DNA from 2 places in the Colwellia sp. BRX10-4 genome. Region 2 is predicted to be linked to the other one. Evidence: predicted binding sites of a transcription regulator. Region 2 holds the regulator's gene; the other holds the start of a gene.
The links. Region 2 encodes FliA, which starts transcription of late flagellar genes. Its sites were predicted from a motif close to CTAAAGNTNNNNNNNNNNNNGCCGATA; they were not measured.
Positions count from the first base shown of each region.

Region 1 (11,655 bases), on a different contig from region 2:
TTAGTTGCTGAAATTCAAGACCCCTATGGCTTAAAAACTAAAAAAGAAACACTCGAGCATAAACCCATTCGCTTTGGCTCTTATGTTACAGCAGAAATCTTTGGTATTAGCCTTAAAGGTGTAACATTACTTCCCCGATACCTTGTTACCGATGGTCGTGTTGCTATTTTAGGGGCTGACTCAACATTGCACTATGTCGATATTACTATTGCTCGCGAGGACGGCTCGAATATGATCGTAACTGATGGTTTGAATGAAGGTGATCAAATCATTGTTTCAGCATTAGACTATCCCGTTGACGGTATGAAATTAGCCTTACAAGGTAGTAAAAGTGAAGTAACGATTGAAGAAGCTCCTGAAACACAAATCGCAAGTACTAAGGACTAGATGATGGATGATACCAATAAAGGCTTAATTGCTTGGTTCGCCCGTAATAGTGTGGCGGCAAACTTATTAATGATATTTATTTTAGTAGGTGGTTTTTTTACCATTAGCACTATTAATAAACAAATGTTTCCACAAATTAATATCAATTGGATCTCTTATACTGCGCCTTACCCAGGAGCTGCACCTCAAGAAGTTGAAGAAGGTATAACGATTAAAGTCGAAGAAGCTTTGGAAACAGTACAGGGCTTAAAGCGCGTAATTACTTATTCAAACCGTAATTTTTCAAACGGTTGGTTTGAAGTTGACCTTGATTATGATCCACAAATTGTTTTAGAGGAAGTTAAATCTGCCATTGACTCTATTTCTAGTTTCCCTGATGGAATGGAACGTATCAAAGTTGAGCGTGAAAAATTTCGTCAAGAAGTTATGTATATCAGCCTATATGGCGACTTAACCAATGGTGAGCTGAAAGAGTTAGGACGAAAAGTTCATAACGAAATTCAACAGCTGCCTTTTGTTAACATTTCAGAATTATACAGTGGGCTAGACTACGAAATATCCATCGAGGTGAGTAAAGATAAGTTACGCGAATATGATTTAAGTTTTAGCGATATTGCTCAAGCGGTCCGTGGTTACTCACGTAATATGTCTGCAGGACAAATTCGTGCAGAAAATGGTTATATTAACTTGCGTGTTGAGAACCAAGCTTATCGAGGATATGAATTTGAGCAAATACCTGTTGTTACCTTAGCTGATGGTTCTAAAGTTTTATTAGGCCAAATTGCAACAGTTATTGATGGTTTTAAAGAAGGCTTACAGTATTCAAAATTTAATGGTGAAAACTCAGTCACTATTTTTATTGGCGCTGCCAATAATCAAAGTATTACTGATGTTGCAGAAGTCATTAAAAAGTATGTTGATGATAAAGCGAAGATACTTCCTGAAGGCGTTAAGTTAGAAACTTGGGTTGATATGACCTACTATCTTGAAGGTCGCTTAACGATGATGATAGACAACATGAAAAGTGGAGCAATATTAGTTTTTATAATGTTAGCGCTATTTTTACGTGTTCGTTTAGCTTTCTGGGTAATGATGGGTTTACCCGTTTGTTTTCTTGGTACTTTATTTCTTATGCCATTAGAATTTATCAATGTTACTATTAATGTTATCAGCTTGTTTGCCTTTATCTTGGTGTTAGGTATTGTCGTTGATGATGCTATTGTGATGGGGGAGAGTGCTCATGAAGAAATAGAACAGAATGGCCATAGTACTGAAAATGTTATTCGTGGTATCCAACGAGTTGCCATGCCAGCGACCTTCGGTGTATTGACAACAATTGCTGTATTCCTGCCTTTTTTGTTTGGTGAAGGCCCTTCCGCTGCTTTTTTTAAAGCGATTGGCTCAGTCGTGATCCTTTGTTTAATTTTTTCTTTAATTGAGTCAAAGCTTATTTTACCCGCGCATTTGGTAAAAATGAAAATTAAGGCTTTTAATCCTAAAAATCCAGTTGATATATTACGTCGGTGGATTGATACCAAACTAAAAAACTTTATTGAGAATATTTATCGACCTGCTTTAATCACTTTTATTAGCTATCGTTACGCGGTATTAATGTTTTTTATCAGTTTAATGCTAATTTGTGCGGGATTGTTTAATGGCGGTTTTGTTCGCTCCGTTGGTCAAGCTAAGATCCCACATGATTTTCCTCGTGTTAATGTTGAAATGAATGTTGACGCCTCAGAGAAGGCAACATTGCAAACGTTATTAAATATTCAAGGTGTTATTAACACTATCGATAAAGATATTGAAGCGAAATACGGGCAGTCAATGATCTCTGATATGCAAGTTGATTTACGTAGCAGAACCAGTGGTCAATTGATGGTTAAATTAGTGATACCTGAATTACGGCCCATGAATACTTTTGAACTGGCCGATTTATGGCGCGCTGCTATTCCTAATTATCCCGGTGTAAAATCGTTTACTATTGGTGATAATTTATTTGGCTCCGGTCGAGATGATGGCGATATAGCCTTCAGATTAGAAAGTAAAGACGATGCACAATTACTCGCCGCATCGAGAGAGTTAAAAACTAAACTTAATTCTTTAAAAGGTATTGGTGATGTTAATGATAGTCGTCAAACCAGTGCCAAAGAAGTTCAGTTTGAATTAAAACCGCTTGCTTATAGTTTAGGATTAACTTTAGCCGAAATAGCTTCACAAGTGAGTTACAGTTTCTATGGTTTAGAAGCACAACGCATTTTACGTGACAGCGAAGAAGTGAAAGTGATGATCCGTTATCCACTTGAGCAGCGAAGCTCTGTTGGACATGTTGATAATGTGATGATTAAAGCGCGAAATGGTGCGGAATTACCTTTGTCAGAATTGGCTAATATTAGCTTACAAGAAGGGGTGACTAGTATTCGCCGAGAAAATGGTAATCGGACAATTAGTGTCTGGGCAAGTGTTGATGCTGAACAAGTTGAGCCATTTAAAGTTGCTAACGATATCAGAGATAACTTTATTCCTGAACTGTTAAGAAAATTTCCAAAAGTTCAAAGCGAATTGTCGGGGAGCATTCAAGAAGAAATGGATGGTCTAAATAGTCAGATACGTGATGGTGCTATCTCTTTTTTGATTGTATTCTCACTATTGGCAATACCGTTGAAGTCTTATTCGCAAGCGGCAATGATTATGGTGGTGATTCCTTTTGGAGTTATTGGCTCTGTATTCGGTCATTTTATTTTAGATATGGACTTAAGTGCATTATCCCTTATGGGAATATTAGCGGCGTCTGGTGTGGTCGTTAATGACTCCTTAGTCATGGTTGACTATGTTAACAATGCCAGAAAATCAGGTGTTAAACTAAAAGATGCGGTAATACATGCTGGCACTAAACGTTTTAGAGCTATCATGTTAACGTCAATAACAACCTTTATTGGTTTAGTGCCTATCATCTTCTTTGAGGTAAGTGCCCAAGCACAAATCGTAATTCCAATGGCGATATCTTTAGCTTTTGGGGTATTATTTGCGACCATAGTTACACTGGTACTGATCCCAAGTTTATATCTTATTATTGAAGATATTAAAAAGATCTTTAAGCGTAAAAAGAAACAACCGCTTATTGCTGAAAATACCGGTGATTTATCGGTTAACTAATCGATAGTATTTTTATCAAAGCCATTACTTTTGTAATGGTTTTTTTATGCGATTCATTAAATTTATTAACCAATACCTCTCTGCTAGTCCTGTCAAGAAAAGCTATCGTTAATAATAATAGCTGGCTATAATGGTGTTAATGCTAATATTAATAAATGAAGCGAACTCATTATAATGAAACATATTTATCTTTTTTCAACACTTACGCTCATGACTATAACGGGTTGTTCGACAACTGAAAATGCTTGCGAAGATATAACAATCGCGAGTGAACAAATTCAAATGTGCCAGTCACTTCAACGCCAAATAGCAGAGGCTAAAGGTAAACCTATAAAACGAACTGAGTTAGAACGTCGTTATCAAGTTGACTGCATTGACATTCGCTACTATCGTGATGACAAACAGCCAGCAATTTGTGGTAATAAACAAAAAATTGGCGAAGAAATTAAAACGCTTAAAAAAGAGGCCAAGCAGTAAAAGATTAGGCCCTTACTCGCTTACTTTAAGGCAAACTTTAGGGGTTGCTTTTCTTAAAATTAATCATCAAATGAGTGTGTCATATGTTTAAAAAAATAGTCAGTTTAGTCTTCACTTGTAGCTTTTTATTCTCATGTCAGCAAGCCGCTGAAGAAGTGACTAAAAGAGATACAGCCAATACCGAGGCTATTTCAGCCGCAGAGGTATCAATCATGCCTAAAAAAAGTTTGTCTGCTAAAGTGGAACCTGAGCAAATATCATTTACCGCGACAATTAAATATATGAATTTAGAAGGGGGCTTTTTTGGATTAGTTTCTAAAGAAGGTAAGCATTGGTTACCGCTGAATTTAGAAAAAGAATTCCAAAAAGATGGCGCTGTTATCAAAGTAACCGGCAAAGCTATCACGGGTATGATGACTATTCAGCAATGGGGAACTCCTTTTTCAATTACTGATATTGAATTAATTACTGCAGCGAATAAAGCGCCTGAAAATAAGAACCTGCAGTAGCTTTACTTACAGATCGAAGGTTGCATCAATAATGTTAGATGACGATTTTTGCCTGAAATGATGATTTGATAGATACCACGATATTCTTGTTCTGTTATTGGTGATACAGAGCTTTGGCTTAGTAATTCTGCCAATCGTACCGTGGTGTTACTGTGTCCAAACACTACAGTGTTTTCTTGTTCTTTGATTAATTGCCAGGCGAGTTGCTCTAATTTATTGGGCGCATAATTTTTGATCGCAAGTTGTTGCTGTTGTGCTAGCGGTGTAGCCGTTGCCATAGTCCGTTGATAGCGCGTACTGTATATATTTTCTATTTCTGCATTCTGTAGAATACGCGCAAGTTCTTTTGCCCTATATGTACCACATTGTGTTAATCCAGAATCTTCTTGATCAGTTTTGTTTTCAGCATGACCAATTAAATAAAGGCTGTAGCTTTTACTTTCCTTTTGTACATAAGCGTTTTCAGTCGCATTAACGATTAAAAAAGGTATGTTGATAAAAAAAATTAACAGTAAAATTAATTTATTCATAACATACCTTTTTCGATTTATGCTTATTCACTATTAAAATAAACGATTCAAACCATTCAATGCAGCAACACGAAATGCCTCAGCCATCGTTGGATAATTAAACGTGGTATTAACAAAGTATTCAATGGTGTTACCGCCATTGGTTTGTTGCATAATTGCTTGACCAATATGAATGATTTCAGCCGCATTTTCACCAAAACAATGAATACCTAAAATTTCTTTAGTTTCGCTGTGAAAAAGTATCTTCAGTGAACCGACTAAACTATTTGATATTTGTGCTCTTGCTAAATGTTTGAACTGGGCGCGACCAACCTCATACGGAATTTTTGCCGCGGTCAGTTCTTGTTCTGTCTTACCAACAGAGCTTATCTCTGGAATCGTGTAGATACCTGTAGGAATATCAGCAATAAGTTTTGCTGTACTTTGGTGATCTATCATCGCTGAAGCCGCTAACCGGCCTTGATCATAAGCGGCACTGGCTAAGCTTGGGTAACCAATGACATCACCTACCGCATATATATTGTCGACACTGGTTTGATATTGATCGTTGACTTTTAGTTGCCCACGCCCATCTGCTGATAACCCTGCATTTTCAACTTTTAAGTCGGCGGTATTACCTGTTCGCCCATTAGCAAAGAGTAAACAGTCGGCGCGCATTTTTTTACCCGATTCTAAATGAACAACCACAGAGTCGTCGGATGCTTCAACTCGTGCAATCGCTTCGCCATGACGTATTACTACACCATTATTCCATAAGTGGTAGCTGAGTGAATCAGACATTTCAGCATCCAAAAAAGAAAGCAGTCTATCTCGGGTATTAATTAAATCTACCTTTACACCTAAACCTCTAAATATAGAGGCGTATTCGGAACCAATAACACCAGCACCATAAATAATGATAGAACGGGGATCATGCTTAAGCGATAAGATGGTATCTGAGTCATAGACTCGCGGATGGTTAAAATCAATATCTTTAGGTCGATAGGGATGTGAACCCGTAGCAATAACAATTTGCTTTGCCGTAATTTGCTCAATAGCGCCTTCGTTATTCACTATTCTAAGCGTATGGGCATCAATAAAAGATGCTTCACCCGAAATCAGTTCAACGCGGTTACGATCATAAAAGCCACTGCGTAACTGAACTTGTTTACGAATAACCGAAGAGGCATGTTTAAGAATAGCTGGGAACGTTAAGTGTTTTGCTTTTTCATGCCCTCTAAAAAGTGGACTCGCGTTATACTCAATGAGTCGGCTAACACTTTGACGTAAAGCTTTTGAAGGAATAGTTCCCCAATGCGTACAACCACCGCCAACGTCTTTATATCGTTCAACAATAGCAACACGTTTTTCTTTTTTAGATAGCTCCATAGCCGTACCTTCGCCACCGGGTCCGGTACCTATAATTATTGCATCGTAATCGTAATCGTTATTTGTTTTCTTCTTCGTTTTAGCTTTATTTTGAGTTGCCAAAATCTTGCCTTAAATTCCTACTAAGATAAAAAAATTTTAGCAGGAATTTAGACGTCTGACCATGTAAAAGCTTATTAATCTAAGGGGTTTATGCCAGTTGGGTTAATAAGCGTTGAAAATGCTGTTGTTGGTCTGCCAAGTGCTGCTTAAATTCTTGGTATTGCGCTGCTAATTCAGAGCTCTCAACGTCGGCGATTAATTTATCGCGCCTACTGGCAAGTAATTTTTTACGCACATCATAGTAGTCATTAATTCTACTAATGAGTAAATCATATTCTTGCTGTAGTTTTTCTCGCATTTGTTCCGCATTTGGATGAGAGAGTAACTTCTTCTGGCTACGTTTAAGTACCATAGCTAAGCGCGCTTTTTCAATTTTGTCATCTGGGTAAGTCCGCAGTTTTGAGGTAAGCTTCAAAAATTCACAACCTTTAATCAACCATTTAGTTGGATCAAACTGCCACCAACGAATGCCGTTACGATAATCATTTTCAAAAATATGATGATAGTTATGATAGCCCTCACCAAAGGTTAAAAAAGCAAGAAAGCCATTATCTCGTGCAGTATTTCTTTCTGTGTAAGTTTGTTTCCCCCAGATATGTGCCAAAGAATTAATGAAAAAAGTAGTGTGATGGCTTAACACTAGTCGCAAGAAACCGACTAAAAGTAAACTACTAATAATATCGCCGTGCCATAAACCAAATAAAATAGGTACACCAAAGTTCATCAATATTGTTAGCAACAAATAATTTCTGTGCTGCCACATTACAATAGCGTCTTTTTGTAAATCACGGGTATTGTCGTAATTAGCATATCGATGCGCTTGATACTCACGCAGCATCCAACCGATATGTGAATACCAAAAGCCTTTTTTAGCTGAATAGGGATCTTTGTCATTATTATCGACATGCTTATGATGAACTCTATGATCAGAAGCCCAATGTAATATACTATTTTGTAAGGCAAATGCACCACCTAGTGCAAAAATGAAACGTAGCGAAGCATGTGCTTGATAGCTTTTGTGCGACCATAATCGGTGATAGCCAGCAGTAATAGACATACCACAATAGATAAAGCAGCATAGTGCTACTACAAGTTCAGTGGTATCAAAACCGTGTGTTATTGCACGATACGGGACGCCAATTGCGGCAACTAAAAAGGTAATTAAAAACACACTAAAATTTAGCCAAACGATTTTAGGTTTATTCATGTAATAAGAATTCCATCAGTAAAAAAACAAACACTAAGTAAATTATTTCAGTGTACACGTGTACTCTATTTTAACTTTGATCACTTTTCAGTCAAGGTAATTTTTATTAAATTTTTTATCTTTAATCGATAATACTGTATTTAAATGTCGATGTTAGTGATCAAGTTTCTAGTAAATAGATGAAAATTCAGTATGATATAAACAGGCTAAAGTATAGGTTAATGAAGTCATGAGCGGGATCCGGGCACAGCAAAAAGAAAAAACACGTCGGCAATTAATTGATGCTGCTCTTGGGCAGTTAAGTAGTGAGCGTAGCTTTTCGAGTTTAAGCTTACGGGAAGTCGCTAAAGAGGCTGGCTTAGCACCAACATCATTTTATCGACATTTCTCTGATATGAACGAACTAGGTTTAACGCTGGTCGATGAAGCGGGTTTAACTTTGCGTCAATTAATGCGACAAGCTCGCCAACGTATTGAAAAAGGCGGTTCTGTCATTCAAATATCTGTCGTCACCTTTATGGAGTTTATTGAAAGTAATGGTAATATATTTCGCTTATTATTACGAGAGCGTTCTGGAACATCAGCTGCTTTTCGAGCGGCGGTAAATCGAGAAGTGCGTTATTTCACTTTAGAATTATGTGATTATCTACAGCAAGCAAATAAGTTGAATGCAGATGTGGCTTTTTTACAAGCCGATGCAGCGGTGACTATCGTATTTAGTGCTGGTTCTGATGCGTTAGATGTTGATAAAGAGGATCGTCGACAAATATCAATGCGAACCATTCAGCAGCTGCGCTTTATAGCACGGGGAGCTGCTGAATTTAGCAATAGGGGAGTAAAAAAGTAAAAATTTTACTTTTTACGTGAAAGTATCACACCTGTTTCAACATGGTGGGTATATGGAAACTGATCAAATAACGCAAATTTTTCAATATTGTGTGTCTTTATTAGTTCAACTAAGTTTTCTTTTAATGTCTCAGGATTACATGAGATATAGACAATACGTTCAAATCGGCTAACTAACTCTACGCTATCAGGGTCAAGGCCTGCTCTTGGTGGATCAACTAATACGGTATCGTAATTATAGCTTTTGAGATCGAAACCTTCTAAACGACGAAATACTCGCTCACCGTTCATGGCTTGACTAAAGTCTTCACTGGACATTCTTATTATATCAACATTGGTTAACTGGTTTGCGGCGATATTATTTTGTGCTGATTTTACTGACGTTTTCGATATTTCAGTCCCTAAAACCCGATCAAAGTTTTCAGCGAGTGCGATACTAAAGTTACCATTACCACAATAGAGTTCTATTAAGTCACCATCGATATTTTGTGTGCCTTGCTTTGCCCAAAGTAGCATTTGCTCATTAACGTGCCCATTAGGCTGTGTAAAACTATTTTCTACTTGCTCGTAGATATAAGTTTTATCGCCAACAGTTAACTTCTCAGTGACATAATCTTTATCAAGGATAAATTTTTGTTTTTTAGCACGGCCAATAATATCAACAGGGGCTATTGCTGAAAGGGTCGTTTTTAGTGTTGCTGCATCACTTAGCCACTCTTCATCTAATTGTCGATGATACAACAAGCTTATTAAAAGCTCGCCACTGAGTGTTGATAAAAAATCGACTTGAAATAATCGATGACGAAGTGAAGGTTTATCTTTAATTTCGTCAAGCAAGGCTTTCATGGCTTGATTAATTAGTTTACTGGCAACGGGGAAAGTGTCGACGCGATACTTTTCTTTCGTTTCACTATTAAACATAATATAAAATAAGTCATCATTGTCATGCCAGACTCTAAACTCTGCTCTTAATCTATAGTTTAATGGCTCTGATCGAAAAACATCAAAATTTGGTAAGTCAAAATCACTAAACAATTTAGCGATATCATCCTGTTTGTTATCAAGTTGTTTATCATAAAATTGTGGTGCAATGTGACTAAACATATATAAGCCTTAAACGTAGAAAAAATTAAACAATATTATACTCAACTATAGTGAGTATTACAGAGGCGCTGAGTTTAGCGATTGTGATTACTTTGTCTAGTCATTTGTCTATAATTTTCTTACAAGAGACTGAGTTTTTCCTAAAGTTTTACGAAAAAATGCCGATATAATAGCCATATTAAATTTAAGGATCTTTAGATCTTTGATTGTGTCTAATTAAAATTTAATTAGACACCGGAGAGTAACAATGAATAAAATTGATAATCAGACAAGGTTGCCGAATTATGTAGGGAAAAGTCGTAAAAGTGAACCAGCAAATAATGAAGTCGTTAAACGAGAAATGCCAGCAGAGTCAGTTAATACACTGGCATTAAACCATCGTGCTGCCATTACAATGAAAATTATATCTCAATCAATTTCTAGTCAGATTTCAGCAAATTTTCAAAAGATTACCGATAGACCACAAGCAACTAATGTAGTGATGAGTGATATCAGCAAAACAGCGTTAAGTGAAAGCGAACCAGCAACTAGCCTTTTTGATTTCGAAGCAGTGGTTCGTAATGTTATGGACTTTGTTAGCTCTAGTATTTTAGCTGCCCAAGCAAATGGAGTGAGTGAGGATAAGTTGAAAGAGATGTTTGAGCAGGGGCGTGCTGGGGCGAATTTAGGTATTGATCAAGCAAAAGGCGATTTAAAAGATCTCGCCATGCTTGACGATGACTTAAACCAAGGTATAGAAAAAAGTCGTACGCTTATTAATAAGGGGATTGACGACCTTTATGAACAAATGTTTCCTCCAGCCAATAAATCGAATGAGAAGATAGCGGAGTTAACGCCAAGTATCAGGTCTACAGCAATTGATAGCGAATTATACACAAGCAATTCAAAAGGTAGTGAGCTGAGTATTACCACTACTGACGGTGATGTCGTTTCAATATCATTTAGCGAATTACAAGAATATGCCAGTAAAGAAGCTTACCAGTATCAAGAGAGTAGCCAAGGGGGATCGACAAATTATAGTAGTACCAGTAGTCAGTATCATGAAATTAACTTTTCTTATAGCGTAGAGGGGGAACTTGATAATGATGAAAAAGCAGCCATCGAAGCATTAATTAAAGACGTAAATTCACTACAAAAAGACTTCTTTAATGGCGATGTTAATAAAGCTTTTGAAAAAGCAGTTGAACTTAGCTTTGATAATAAACAGATAACTAGTTTTAGTATGGACTTGCAGCAAACAAAAACCAGTTATGTTAGCCAAGCGTATACAGCAGTTGCAGAGTTGGATGATAAATTAGCGCCTAGTGTCGGAAAAGACCTGAGGCCTTTAATTGACTTTTTAGATCAGTTTAACCAGCTACAAGAACAAGCAGATAAAATATTGTCTAAGAATGATGATGCTTTTGGTCAGTTACTTGATGCGGTCTTTAAAGCTGAGTTTGGTGACGATAAAGTCGCTAAAGAAAAGTTCGATAAAGTAATAGATACGGTTAGGTCTGACAACATTAAGCTCTAATAGATAAAATAAACCCACGCTAACGTGGGTTTATTTAGGAAAACTTACCAAGAATAATGGTTATTCTTCTTCGAGACTTTTTTCTGGACGTTCCTTCGCTTCACGAACTTTCAAAGTACGCTGCTGAAATTCAGTATCATTAAGCGATGTAACAGCCGCATCAGCCGCATCAGCTGACATTTCAACAAAACCAAAACCACGACGCTTTCCAGTATGTTTATCTTTCATTAAACGAACAGAATGAACTTGACCATGTTCAGAGAATAACTCTCTGATCGATGATTCATTTGCTCGGTAAGGTAGATTCCCTACATATAACGTTTTTATTTCTTCATCAGCACTTTCTGCAGTAGTTGATGAACCTATAAGTGGCGCAATAAAAGTACTTACTAAAACTAATATCGCAGTAATTTCTGGTGAGCTGCCAATAACAGTTGATAAAATGTAAGCAAT
Region 1 covers NZ_JACGVZ010000040.1:5,427-17,081, forward strand. Annotated here, with positions in the region: gene H4J67_RS18715 (efflux RND transporter periplasmic adaptor subunit) at 1-387, shown strand, start outside; gene H4J67_RS18720 (efflux RND transporter permease subunit) at 391-3,543, shown strand; gene H4J67_RS18725 (hypothetical protein) at 3,718-4,020, shown strand; gene H4J67_RS18730 (hypothetical protein) at 4,104-4,529, shown strand; gene H4J67_RS18735 (histidine phosphatase family protein) at 4,532-5,059, opposite strand; gene sthA (Si-specific NAD(P)(+) transhydrogenase) at 5,093-6,529, opposite strand; gene H4J67_RS18745 (fatty acid desaturase) at 6,618-7,736, opposite strand; gene fabR (HTH-type transcriptional repressor FabR) at 7,966-8,583, shown strand; gene trmA (tRNA (uridine(54)-C5)-methyltransferase TrmA) at 8,589-9,686, opposite strand; gene H4J67_RS18760 (DUF5610 domain-containing protein) at 9,934-11,202, shown strand; gene H4J67_RS18765 (RNA-binding protein) at 11,263-11,655, opposite strand, start outside.
Region 1: H4J67_RS18760 (DUF5610 domain-containing protein) is a predicted target of FliA. The motif match lies at 9,827-9,853, and genes of this name have one in related genera.

Region 2 (11,655 bases):
CAATCGATGCTGATTTGAATGCTGGCTTTATTACTGCTGACCAAGCAAGAGAAAGACGTATCGAAGTCACCAGTGAAGCTGATTTCTATGGCTCTATGGATGGTGCCAGTAAGTTTGTTAAAGGTGATGCAGTTGCCGGCATATTAATTTTATTGATTAATATTATCGGTGGACTCGTTATCGGTATGGTACAGCATGATTTAAGCTTTGACAGAGCGGTTGAAATATACACCTTATTAACGATTGGTGATGGCCTAGTTGCGCAAATTCCAGGTCTACTTTTATCGGTAGGTACGGCAATTGTTGTTACGCGACAAAATACCTCTCAGGACATGGGCGAGCAAGTCAGCAGCCAATTAGGTCAAGAACGTTCTTTGTATATTGCTGCCGCCGTTATGTTTGTCATGGGGGTTATTCCGGGCATGCCACACTTTGCGTTTTTATTCTTTGCTTTCATGATCGCTGGAACCGCCTTTTTAAGTGGAAAGTACAAAATTGCCAAAGAAAAACAATTAGCGGATAAGTCAGATGCTGAGCAGGTTGAAACTCAGCAACAAGAAGCAGAAGTAAAAGACTTAGGTTGGGACGATGTTAATCATGTTGACATTATTGGCTTAGAAATTGGTTATCGCCTAATACCTCTAGTAGATAAATCTCAAGGTGGGGAACTCCTTAACCGTATTAAAGGTGTTCGTAAAAAACTTTCTCAAGAGTTTGGCTTTCTAGTGCCAGCGGTACATATTCGCGATAATCTTGATTTAGACCCTAATGTTTATCAAATATCATTAATGGGCGTCACTATCGGTGAAGCTGAAATTAGACACGATCATGAATTAGCGATAAATCCAGGGCAAGTGTTTGGCAAACTTGACGGCGTGGCAACAATCGATCCTGCTTTTGGATTAGAAGCGGTATGGATAAAACCAGCACAACGCGAACATGCACAGTCTTTAGGCTATACCGTGGTTGACTCATCGACTGTCCTTGCCACTCATTTAAGTCAAATACTGACGAATAACGCAGCACAGTTACTTGGTCATGAAGAAGTACAAAACCTTCTTGATATGCTAGGCAAAAATTACCCTAAATTAATTGAAGGGTTCATCCCAGATGTTTTATCACTGGGTACTTTGGTTAAAGTACTACAAAACCTGATGAATGAAGGTGTTGCCGTTCGTGATATGCGCAGTATTATTCAAACGTTAGTAGAGTATGGCCCTAAGTCCCAAGATCCTGAAATTTTAACCGCAGCTGTTCGTATTACCTTGCGTAAATTCATTGTTCAAGAGTTAGTGGGCCCAGTGTCTGAGGTACCTGTCATAACTTTGGCGCCAGAGTTGGAACAGATGTTGCACCAGTCCATGCAAATGGCTGGCGATGATGGTGCTGGCATTGAACCAGGTTTAGCAGAACGATTACAAAAATCACTAGCTGATGGTGCTCAACAACAAGAAATGGCGGGTGATACGCCAATATTGTTAACCTCAGGGATTTTACGAGCGGTACTGGCTAAATTTGTTAAATATACTATTCCAGGTTTGCGGGTAATTTCGTACCAAGAAATTCCAGATGATAAGCAGATAAAGATAGTCAGCGCCATAGGTCAATAATTACAATGTCAGTAATGAACAGCAGAAAATATTTGCGGTTAAATGAATCAATCATTAATAGCAATTGCAGTTGATAAGGGGTTAGTTTTGAAAATTAAACGTTTTGTAGCAAAAGATATGAGAAGTGCGCTGACACAAATCAAAGACGAGCTAGGTGCTGACGCTGTGATTATGTCAAATAAACGTGTACCTGAAGGCGTTGAATTAATGGCTGCGGTTGACAACAACGTAGAAATTAAAGCAACACAACCTGTAATGCAAAATTCTCGTGAAAACAACTCTACAGCGCAAGCAACAAAAAGTTTTGACCGTTCGATAGACAATGATGTAGTCAATATTAGACAAAATAATCCCTTGACCAGTCCTAGTGTTTCGCACAACTCTACAGCAGAAGATAGCCGCTTACCCTCAGACAGTTTAGCGGCTTTATTAAGCCGTCAAGTTCAGCAAGCACCTGCAAATATTGGTCAAGGTATTAATCAAGTTCAGCATGATAAAATTGTCCAGGCAGCCGCTAAGCTAAATAACCCTAGTAACTCAGTGCCAGTTTCAACGCCAACACCGTCAAGTAATATTGAGCAGCAATTTAAAAGCTTCACCGACCGTTTGGAGCAAAATAGCCAAGAACAAGGTGATGAACAATCAAGCGACTCCTATCAACAGCCGGTAATGAACCAAGCACAGTCTTTAGTAACCGATGGGTTACCGCCACAAAATGTAAATAACGCCGACTTAGAGAAGATGAAACACGAAATGTCTTCTATTCGTGAATTATTAGAACACCAAATTTCGGGGTTAATGTGGCAGGATATGGCGCAAAAAGATCCCACTCGCGCGATGTTGGTTAATCGACTAATGTCTTTGGGTATGAGCGAACAAGTTTCAGATCAAATTGCAGGCTATATACCAGCACAAAAAAATGACCAAGATACTTGGTTATTAGCGAAGAAATTTATCAGCCAACAAATTAATACCACTAATAATGACATTATTCATCGTGGTGGTGTGGTTTCATTAGTGGGACCTACCGGCGTAGGTAAAACAACTACCGTCGCTAAACTCGCAGCGCGGTTTGCTCAGATTCATGGCGCAGACCAAGTGGTGATGATCTCAACAGATAATTACCGTATTGCTGGATTTGAACAATTAGCTACTTACGGGCGAATTATTGGTTGTGATGTAAAGCTTGCCAGTGATGCTAAAACCTTAGATACATTGTTGCAACAGTTCTCCAAAAAGAAACTAATACTTATTGATACTGCAGGTATGGGGCAACGTGATATGCGTTTAGCTAAACACCTAACCACTTTAGTTTCTAATGCAAGGGTCAGAATTCGCAATTATTTAGTGTTAGCGGCTAATACTCAGCAACGAGTTATGCAAGAAAATGTTGATCGCTTTAAAAAAGTACCTTTAGCAGGCTGTATTTATACTAAACTTGATGAAAGCCTTAGCATAGGGGAAATAATTTCCACTTCGATTCAAAACGGTTTAGCGATAGGCTACTTAACGGATGGACAAAGAGTTCCTGAAGATATTAAAGTTGCAAATGCTGAAAAACTCGTTACGCTAGCAGATAAAATGAGCGCGAAAAATCAAATTAATAATCCAATAAATTGGCGAACAGCACCGATGAGTGCTAATACAGCTGTATTTCCATAACATGTTCTAAATATGTGATTTTAAGACTATAAAAATATGCAGAATAAATGATTATAGGGTTATACTAAATTAAATTGATGGCTATTCGTAAGAAAGTAGAGAAAGACGATAAATGAATGATCAAGCAAGTGGCTTAAGAAAAATGCAAAATTCAGCTCCGGTAAAAGTTATTGCTGTATCTGGTGGTAAAGGCGGAGTAGGTAAAACTAACGTTTCGCTTAATACCGCTATTGCACTTGGACAATTAGGACAACGAGTTTTAGTTTTAGATGCCGATTTAGGCTTGGCTAATGTCGATGTTATGCTAGGTTTGCGGGTAAAACGTAACTTATCACATGTGCTTTCTGGGGAATGTGAATTAGACGATATAATTATTGAAGGTCCCGCTGGCATTAATATCATTCCTGCTACGTCAGGTTCACAATCTATGGTCGATTTAACGCCAGCTGAACATGCGGGTTTAATTCGCGCTTTTAGTGATATGAACACAAAATTTGATGTACTTATTGTTGACACTGCAGCCGGTATTTCCGATATGGTACTAAGCTTTTGCCGTGCCTCACAAGATGTAATGTTAGTGGTCTGTGATGAACCTACCTCTATTACTGATTGCTACGCCTTAATGAAATTATTAAGTCGAGATCATGGCGTATTTAAATTTAAAGTTGTTGCCAACATGGTGAGAACACCAAGAGAAGGACAGCAACTCTTTGGTAAGCTTTCTAAAGTTACCGATCGATTTTTAGATGTTGCACTTGAACTCGTTGCGGTGATTCCATTTGACGAAAATATAAGAAATTCCGTTAGAAAACAAAAAGCAATTGTTGAAGCTTATCCACAATCGCCTGCAGCGGTTGCTTTTAAATCTTTAGCAGGTAATTTAATTAAATGGCCAGTGCCTAAAGAAGCATCAGGTCATTTAGAGTTTTTTATTGAACAATTGTTAGAACATCAATAACAATAGTAATCAGATATGAGTAGTTTGTTGAAAGTTCTTTATCTTTCCTATAATTTAGCGAGTGAGCGATAGTGGTAAAATCAAATGCTTACAGTATTCAAACTGATAAATCTGCTATAATTTCGCAGCATACAGTTTTAGTTAAAAGAATCGCTTATCATCTATTAGCAAGGTTACCTGCGAGCGTGCAGGTTGATGACCTTATCCAGTCAGGCATGATAGGCCTGCTTGAAGCGTCTAATAATTTTGATCACGGCAAAGGTGCAAGTTTTGAGACCTTTGCTGGTATCCGTATCCGTGGTGCTATGCTTGATGAAATACGCCGTGGTGACTGGACTCCCCGCTCTGTTCATAAAAATAGCCGCATGGTCAGTGAAGCGATAAAATTGCTTGAAGCAAGTTTAGGTCGTGATGTAACTGATATTGAAGTTGCTGAAAAACTTGATATTTCGTTAAATGACTACCATCATATTCTAAGTGAGGTCAGTACTGGTAAAATAATTGGTATTGAAGACTTAAGTACGGGGGCAGATGCTATATCGAATATGGAAGATGTGAATAATAACGATCCCTATGATAATTTTGAAAAAATAGTTTTTAAAAAATCGTTAACAGCATGCATTTCCACTTTACCCGAACGCGAAGCTCTAGTACTGTCACTATATTACGACGAAGAATTAAATCTTCGAGAGATTGGTCAAGTGCTTGATGTAAGTGAGTCGCGTGTTAGCCAAATTCACAGTCAAGCGATGCATAGGTTAAAAGGACGTATGCAATCTTGGCAAAGTTGAGTAGAATATACATATAATTACAATTTTAAAATGTTCTCACCGGAGGGTGCCTTGGATAAAAATATGAAAGTTCTTGTTGTTGATGATTTTTCAACGATGAGACGTATCGTCAAAAACTTGTTACGAGATTTAGGTTTCACTAACATTTCAGAAGCAGATGACGGTAGCACTGCTTTACCGATGTTAAAAGAAGGCTCTTTTGACTTTGTTGTAACTGATTGGAATATGCCAGGTATGCAAGGTATTGATTTGCTCAAAGCCATCCGTGCCGATGCAAAATTATCACATATCCCAGTTTTGCTGATCACTGCTGAAGCCAAAAAAGAACAAATTGTGATGGCGGCTCAAGCGGGTGTTAATGGCTATATTGTAAAACCATTTACCGCAGCGACGTTAAACGCCAAGCTAGATAAAATATTTCAACGCTTAGGTTAATTCATTAATTAGATAGATAATTAATTAATCTAAACGTGAGGTTTTTGCATGAGTGCGAATACAAATGTGCATGTTTCTTTGGAAGAAGCAAAGCTATTGGTCGAATATTTAGAAAGTGGTCAACAAGACAAGGCAGATGAATTAATTGCTGAAATTCAAAATCCAATTAATTCTGAATTGTTTGTTGAAATAGGCAAGCTGACTCGTCAACTACATGACTCATTAAATAATTTTCAATTAGATTCTAGGTTAAATGATTTAGCGACAGCAGATATCCCCGATGCTCAAGAACGTCTAAATTACGTTATAACGCGAACGGAAGAAGCTGCTAATAAAACCATGGATGCTGTAGAATCTATTTTTCCCGTTGTGGATACAATACAAAAGCAAATAAAGGCTGTTAATCCGTTATGGCAAAAATTAATGCATAACAAATTGGAATTAACCGAATTTAAAAGTTTATGTGTTGATATAGATTTATTATTAAAAACGACAGATAGAGAATCAGTGCGTATGCATGATTTAATGACTGATGTTTTGATGGCGCAAGATTTTCAAGATTTAACCGGACAAGTTATTCGTAAAGTTATTGATCTAGTTCGTGAAGTAGAGGATAGCTTAATTGGTATGCTAACCGCTTTTGGTATTACGACAGATAGTAATGCAGAACGAAGTAAACCTAAAGTAGGTGATAACTTAGTTGAAGGCCCGATCGTTAATGCAGCACAACGTGATGATGTTGTCGCTGACCAAGATGATGTTGATGACCTTTTATCAAGTTTAGGATTTTAATAGGAGTTGCTGGATGTCATTTGAGCAAGATGAAGAGATTCTTCAGGATTTTTTAATAGAAGCTGGAGAAATACTTGAAACGCTTTCGGAACAACTCGTAGAACTTGAAAACGACCCTGATAATGCCGAATTATTAAATGCTATTTTTAGAGGATTTCACACCGTTAAAGGTGGGGCTGGTTTTTTAGCATTACATAATTTAGTTGACGTATGTCATGGCGCGGAAAATATTTTCGATCTGTTACGTACCAACCAACGTAGTGTTAGTGCCAGCTTAATGGATGTTATTTTACAAGCGCTTGATGTTGTAAATGAAATGTTTGTACAAGTTCAAAACGGCGAAAAACTTGATAAAGCAGATGCTCAATTACTTGCAGAACTGCATCGTTTAAGCCAACCCGAAGGCAAAGATCAAGTGCCTGCGCCAGTAGCTGTTGAAGCAGTCGCTACTCATGAAAGCGAAAGCTTTTCTTCTAGCGACGAAATGTCAGAAGATGAATTTGAACGGCTTCTTGACGAACTCCATGGTGGTGGCTCAGCTTCAACGCCAGCACATGCAGCAACAGCAACGTCTTCAGACAGCAATGATATTTCAGATGACGAATTTGAATCCTTGCTTGATGAACTTCACGGTCAAGGGGCTTTTTCGCCCGAAGTCGCTGCTAATAATTCAAGTAAGCCATCTTCATCAAATAGCGGTTCATCAGATGAAATAAGTGACGATGACTTTGAAGCCTTATTAGACGAATTACATGGTCAAGGTCAAGCGCCGAAATTATCGGTTACTCCAGCACCTAGCGCACCAACACCAACTCCTGTTGCTCAAACACCAGCCGCGAAGACAGCAATTGTAGCGCCTGCAGCTAAACCTGTCGCTAAAGCGCCAGTACCAGAAAAAGCACCTGCTAAAGCAATGCAGGGTGAAACGACTGTTAGAGTTGACACTAAACGTCTTGATCAAATTATGAATATGGTGGGTGAGCTTGTTTTAGTGAGAAATCGCTTATCAAGTTTAGGCTTAACTAAAGAGGATGAAGATTTAACAAAAGCTGTTTCTAATCTTGATGCGGTAACGACTGATTTGCAAGGTGCGGTAATGAAAACCCGTATGCAGCCAATCAAAAAAGTCTTTGGACGATTTCCTCGAGTTGTTCGAGATTTAGCGCGCAGTTTAGATAAAGAAATTAAATTAGTCCTTAAAGGTGAAGAAACCGATCTGGATAAAAACCTTGTTGAGGCACTCGCTGATCCATTAGTGCATTTGGTGCGAAACTCTGTAGATCACGGTATAGAAATGCCCGATAAGCGCGAAGCATTAGGTAAACCAAGAGAAGGTGTCGTGGTGCTTTCTGCTTCTCAAGAGGGTGATCATATATTATTAACCATCAAAGATGATGGTGCTGGCATGAATGCAGAAAAGCTCAAAGAAATTGCGATTACTCGTGGAGTTCTAGATGTTGATTCAGCTGCTAGAATGACAGATAAAGAAGCTTTTAGTTTGATTTTTGCTCCAGGGTTCTCTACCAAGACTGAGATTTCAGAAGTTTCAGGCCGTGGTGTTGGCATGGATGTAGTCAAGACTAAAATTACCCAGTTAAACGGAACGGTAAGTATAGATTCTGAAATGGGTGTAGGTACAATCTTAGAGATTAAAGTACCGTTAACGTTAGCTATTTTACCGACATTAATGGTTATTGTTGGTAAACAAACATTTGCCTTGCCACTTGCTGGTGTCAATGAAATATTTCATCTTGATTTAACCACGACCAACGTTGTTGATGGACAACTAACCATTATTGTTCGTAAAAAGGCGATACCACTCTTTTACTTAGATAAGTGGTTAGTTCGTGATTTTGTTGAAAAGCCAAGAGAAAAAGGTCATGTGGTCATCGTTCAATTGGGCAATCAGCAAGTTGGCTTTGTGGTCGACAGTTTAATTGGTCAAGAAGAGGTGGTGATAAAACCACTCGACCGTTTATTACACGGCACACCAGGTATGGCTGGCGCAACAATTACCAGCGATGGTGGTATCGCGTTAATTATTGATGTACCTAACATGCTGAAGTTTTACGCAAAAAAATCTGTTGTTAATAAAAGATTACGCTCTTAACGCATAATAAAGCCCTACTAAATTTTATTAGGGCTTTTTCATTCATAATAACAAATGAGATAATAAATGCCCTATAAGGTGTTGGTTGTTGATGACTCGAGTTTCTTTAGACGTCGAGTTACCGATATTTTAAATAAAGATCCGAACCTTACTGTTATTGATGTTGCTGTAAATGGTAAAGATGCTGTTGAAAAGGCTGTGTCTTTAAAGCCTGATGTGATCACCATGGATATAGAAATGCCATTACTTAATGGTATTGAAGCTGTGAAACAAATAATGGCAAAAGCACCAACATCAATCTTAATGTTTTCATCGCTCACTCATCAAGGTGCTAATGCGACCCTCGAGGCCTTAGAAGCTGGAGCACTTGATTTTCTCCCGAAAAAATTTAGTGAAATAGCCAAAACAACTGATGATGCGGGTAGTGTGCTGCGTCAACGAGTGGTTCAATTAGCTAAGACTAACGGTTTATTGAAAAGAAAACTGGCAGTAAAAGCACACGCGTCAAGAATTAGCCTCTCTTCAACGGCTACTAAACCTGTAAATCAATTCGAAATTCAATCGAGAACTCCGCTGCGTACAACTAAAACTGAACCGCATCAAAGCGAAAGTATTCGCAGTCAGGTTGTTAAAAGAAGCTCAGGTAAAAGTTATCAACTACTCGCTATAGGTACATCAACGGGGGGGCCAATTGCCTTACAAAAAATATTAACGCAATTGCCGCAAAACTTTCCGTTACCCATTATTTTAATACAGCATATGCCCGCTGCTTTTACTTTTGCTTTTGCCAATCGTTTAAATACCTTGTGCAATATTAATGTCAAGGAAGCAGAAGATGGGGATATTTTAAAACCTGGTTGCGCTTACCTAGCGCCTGGTGGCAGGCAAATGATTATTGACGGCACGCCAAAATTAGCAAAATTAAAAATTATAGAAGATAAGTCTGAAAAGATTGCTTTTAAACCAAGTGTTGATGTGAGTTTTGGCTCAGCAGCTAAAGTATTTGGTGGCTCAGTATTGGGTGTTGTACTGACCGGTATGGGCTCTGATGGTCGAGAAGGTGCTCGCATGCTAAAAGGTAAAGGAGCGACAATATGGGCACAAGATGAAGCTTCTTGTGTGGTTTATGGTATGCCGCAAGCCGTTACCGTTGCCGGTATTTCTGTTTTATCTTTAGCATTAGAAGATATCAGCCAAAGTATTATCAAGGAAGTTGACCATGGATAAGTTAACCGTTGCTGGGCTTTTTGTCGCAATTACTGCCATATATTTAGGTTTTATTCTTGACGGTGGCTCCCTTGCTGCGTTATTTGAGTTACCTGCCTTTATCATTGTCTTTGGCGGTACTTTAGGGGCTGTAATGTTACAATCATCTTCAGCGCAATTTTTTCATGCGTTGTCTTTATTAAAGTGGATATTTTATCCACCAAAGTATGATATCAACCAAGGCATTGATTCGATAGTTTCTTGGTCTGAAAAAGCACGAGAATCTGGATATTTATCACTGGAAAATATTGCCGAAGAAGAACAAGATTTTTATACCAATAAAGCGCTAAACTTATTAGTTGATGGTATAGAAGTAGACAATTTGCGTGTCTCATTAGAATTAGATTTAGATCTTTATCGCGAGCATAATTTGCGCTCTGCTCATGTTTTTGAGTCTATGGGCGGCTACAGTCCTACCATAGGTATTTTAGGAGCGGTACTTGGCCTCATTCATGCGATGAGTAACCTTACCGATCCAACTTTACTGGGGCAAGGCATTGCAACAGCTTTTATTGCGACTATTTACGGTGTCGGTTTTGCCAATTTAATTTACCTACCCGTTGCTAATAAAATAAAGGCTATTATACACCAGCAAACGATGTACCGCGAAATGATTGCTGAAGGCCTTATCTCTATTGCATTAGCAGAAAATCCACATGCCATTGAAAACAAGTTGTCGGCCTTTCGGTTAGAGCAATGAACCACTTAAGGAAACGCCGACATTCAGTCGAAAATGATAATGTCGACAGATGGTTAGTTTCATATGCCGATTATATGACCTTGCTCTTCGCTTTATTTGTTGTCTTATATGCGATGGCAATGGTTAATGACGAGCCCTTTGAATCTGCGACAGAATCGATAGGTAAAGTTTTTCAAGCCAATGATAAATTACCGAAAAATCGGGGGCATGGTGAGGACATCCTCGATGTTAACACCTCAAAAACGAATAAGCGCTTGTATGGCAATGGTATTTTAGATGTGGCTGGCCCTGAACTTTTTGACGGTGAGAAAACACTATCTAATGTTTCTGACAGTCAGGTAGGCACTAATCTAACGTCACTAGAAAAAGAATTACATACCGCCTTGTTCGAATTAATCGAATCAGGTTATGCGCAACTGCAGATTGATGGCGATTGGTTAGAAATAGAATTAAACAGCGGTATGCTTTTCCCCAGTGGCTCATCATCAGCAACCAACAACGCGACAACAATACTTGCGGTTATTTATGATGTAATTGGTTCTTCCAGTAATTTTATTCGTGTAAGGGGCTATACTGATAACGAACCAATTAATACTGAGATATTTTCTTCTAATTGGGAATTATCAGTTTCTAGAGCAACTGCTATTTTAAGAGTGCTTGAATACTTATCCCTTGACCCTGCTCGAATGGCCATTGAGGGTTATGGGCAATATTACCCACGAGAAGATAATGAAACAGCACAAGGGCGCGCTCAAAACCGTCGTGTTGTTATTGCTATATCAAAGTATGGTTTAGAAAAGTCAAATTTACTTGCGACCCCTACCATCAGCATTAAAGACGTCGAAGCTATAAAGCAGATAGATAATGGTGATGAGGATAATGAAATACGTATCATAAGACTTGATAACGGTGGCATTAGAATTACAACACGAGAAGATGACAACCCCTCTTCTGAGCAGAACAATAATTAGCATAACGAAATAAGTAGGTTAGCAACTTGGTAGTATGGACCGTAGCAAATCAAAAAGGTGGCGTTGGTAAAACCACAACAACAATCTCCTTAGGTGGGTTATTAGCTGAGCAGGGCTATAAAGTGTTGTTGGTAGATACTGATCCCCATGCTTCTTTGAGTTATTATTTTGGTATCGAATCTGAAGATCTTGAGTTAAGTGTTTACGATTTATTTGTTCAATTTTCAACCAAAGAACAAATAATGCAAAGCTTATGTCCAACGAAATACGACAATATAGATATACTCCCGGCAACTATGGGCTTAGCCACTTTAGACCGTTCACTCGGTAATAAAGGTGGTATGGGCTTAGTGTTGAAAA
Region 2 covers NZ_JACGVZ010000001.1:369,300-380,954, forward strand. Annotated here, with positions in the region: gene flhA (flagellar biosynthesis protein FlhA) at 1-1,610, shown strand, start outside; gene flhF (flagellar biosynthesis protein FlhF) at 1,698-3,272, shown strand; gene H4J67_RS01750 (MinD/ParA family protein) at 3,385-4,230, shown strand; gene H4J67_RS01755 (RNA polymerase sigma factor FliA) at 4,302-5,021, shown strand; gene cheY (chemotaxis response regulator CheY) at 5,073-5,456, shown strand; gene H4J67_RS01765 (protein phosphatase CheZ) at 5,505-6,248, shown strand; gene H4J67_RS01770 (chemotaxis protein CheA) at 6,262-8,358, shown strand; gene H4J67_RS01775 (chemotaxis response regulator protein-glutamate methylesterase) at 8,425-9,585, shown strand; gene H4J67_RS01780 (flagellar motor protein) at 9,578-10,324, shown strand; gene H4J67_RS01785 (flagellar motor protein MotB) at 10,321-11,295, shown strand; gene H4J67_RS01790 (ParA family protein) at 11,322-11,655, shown strand, end outside.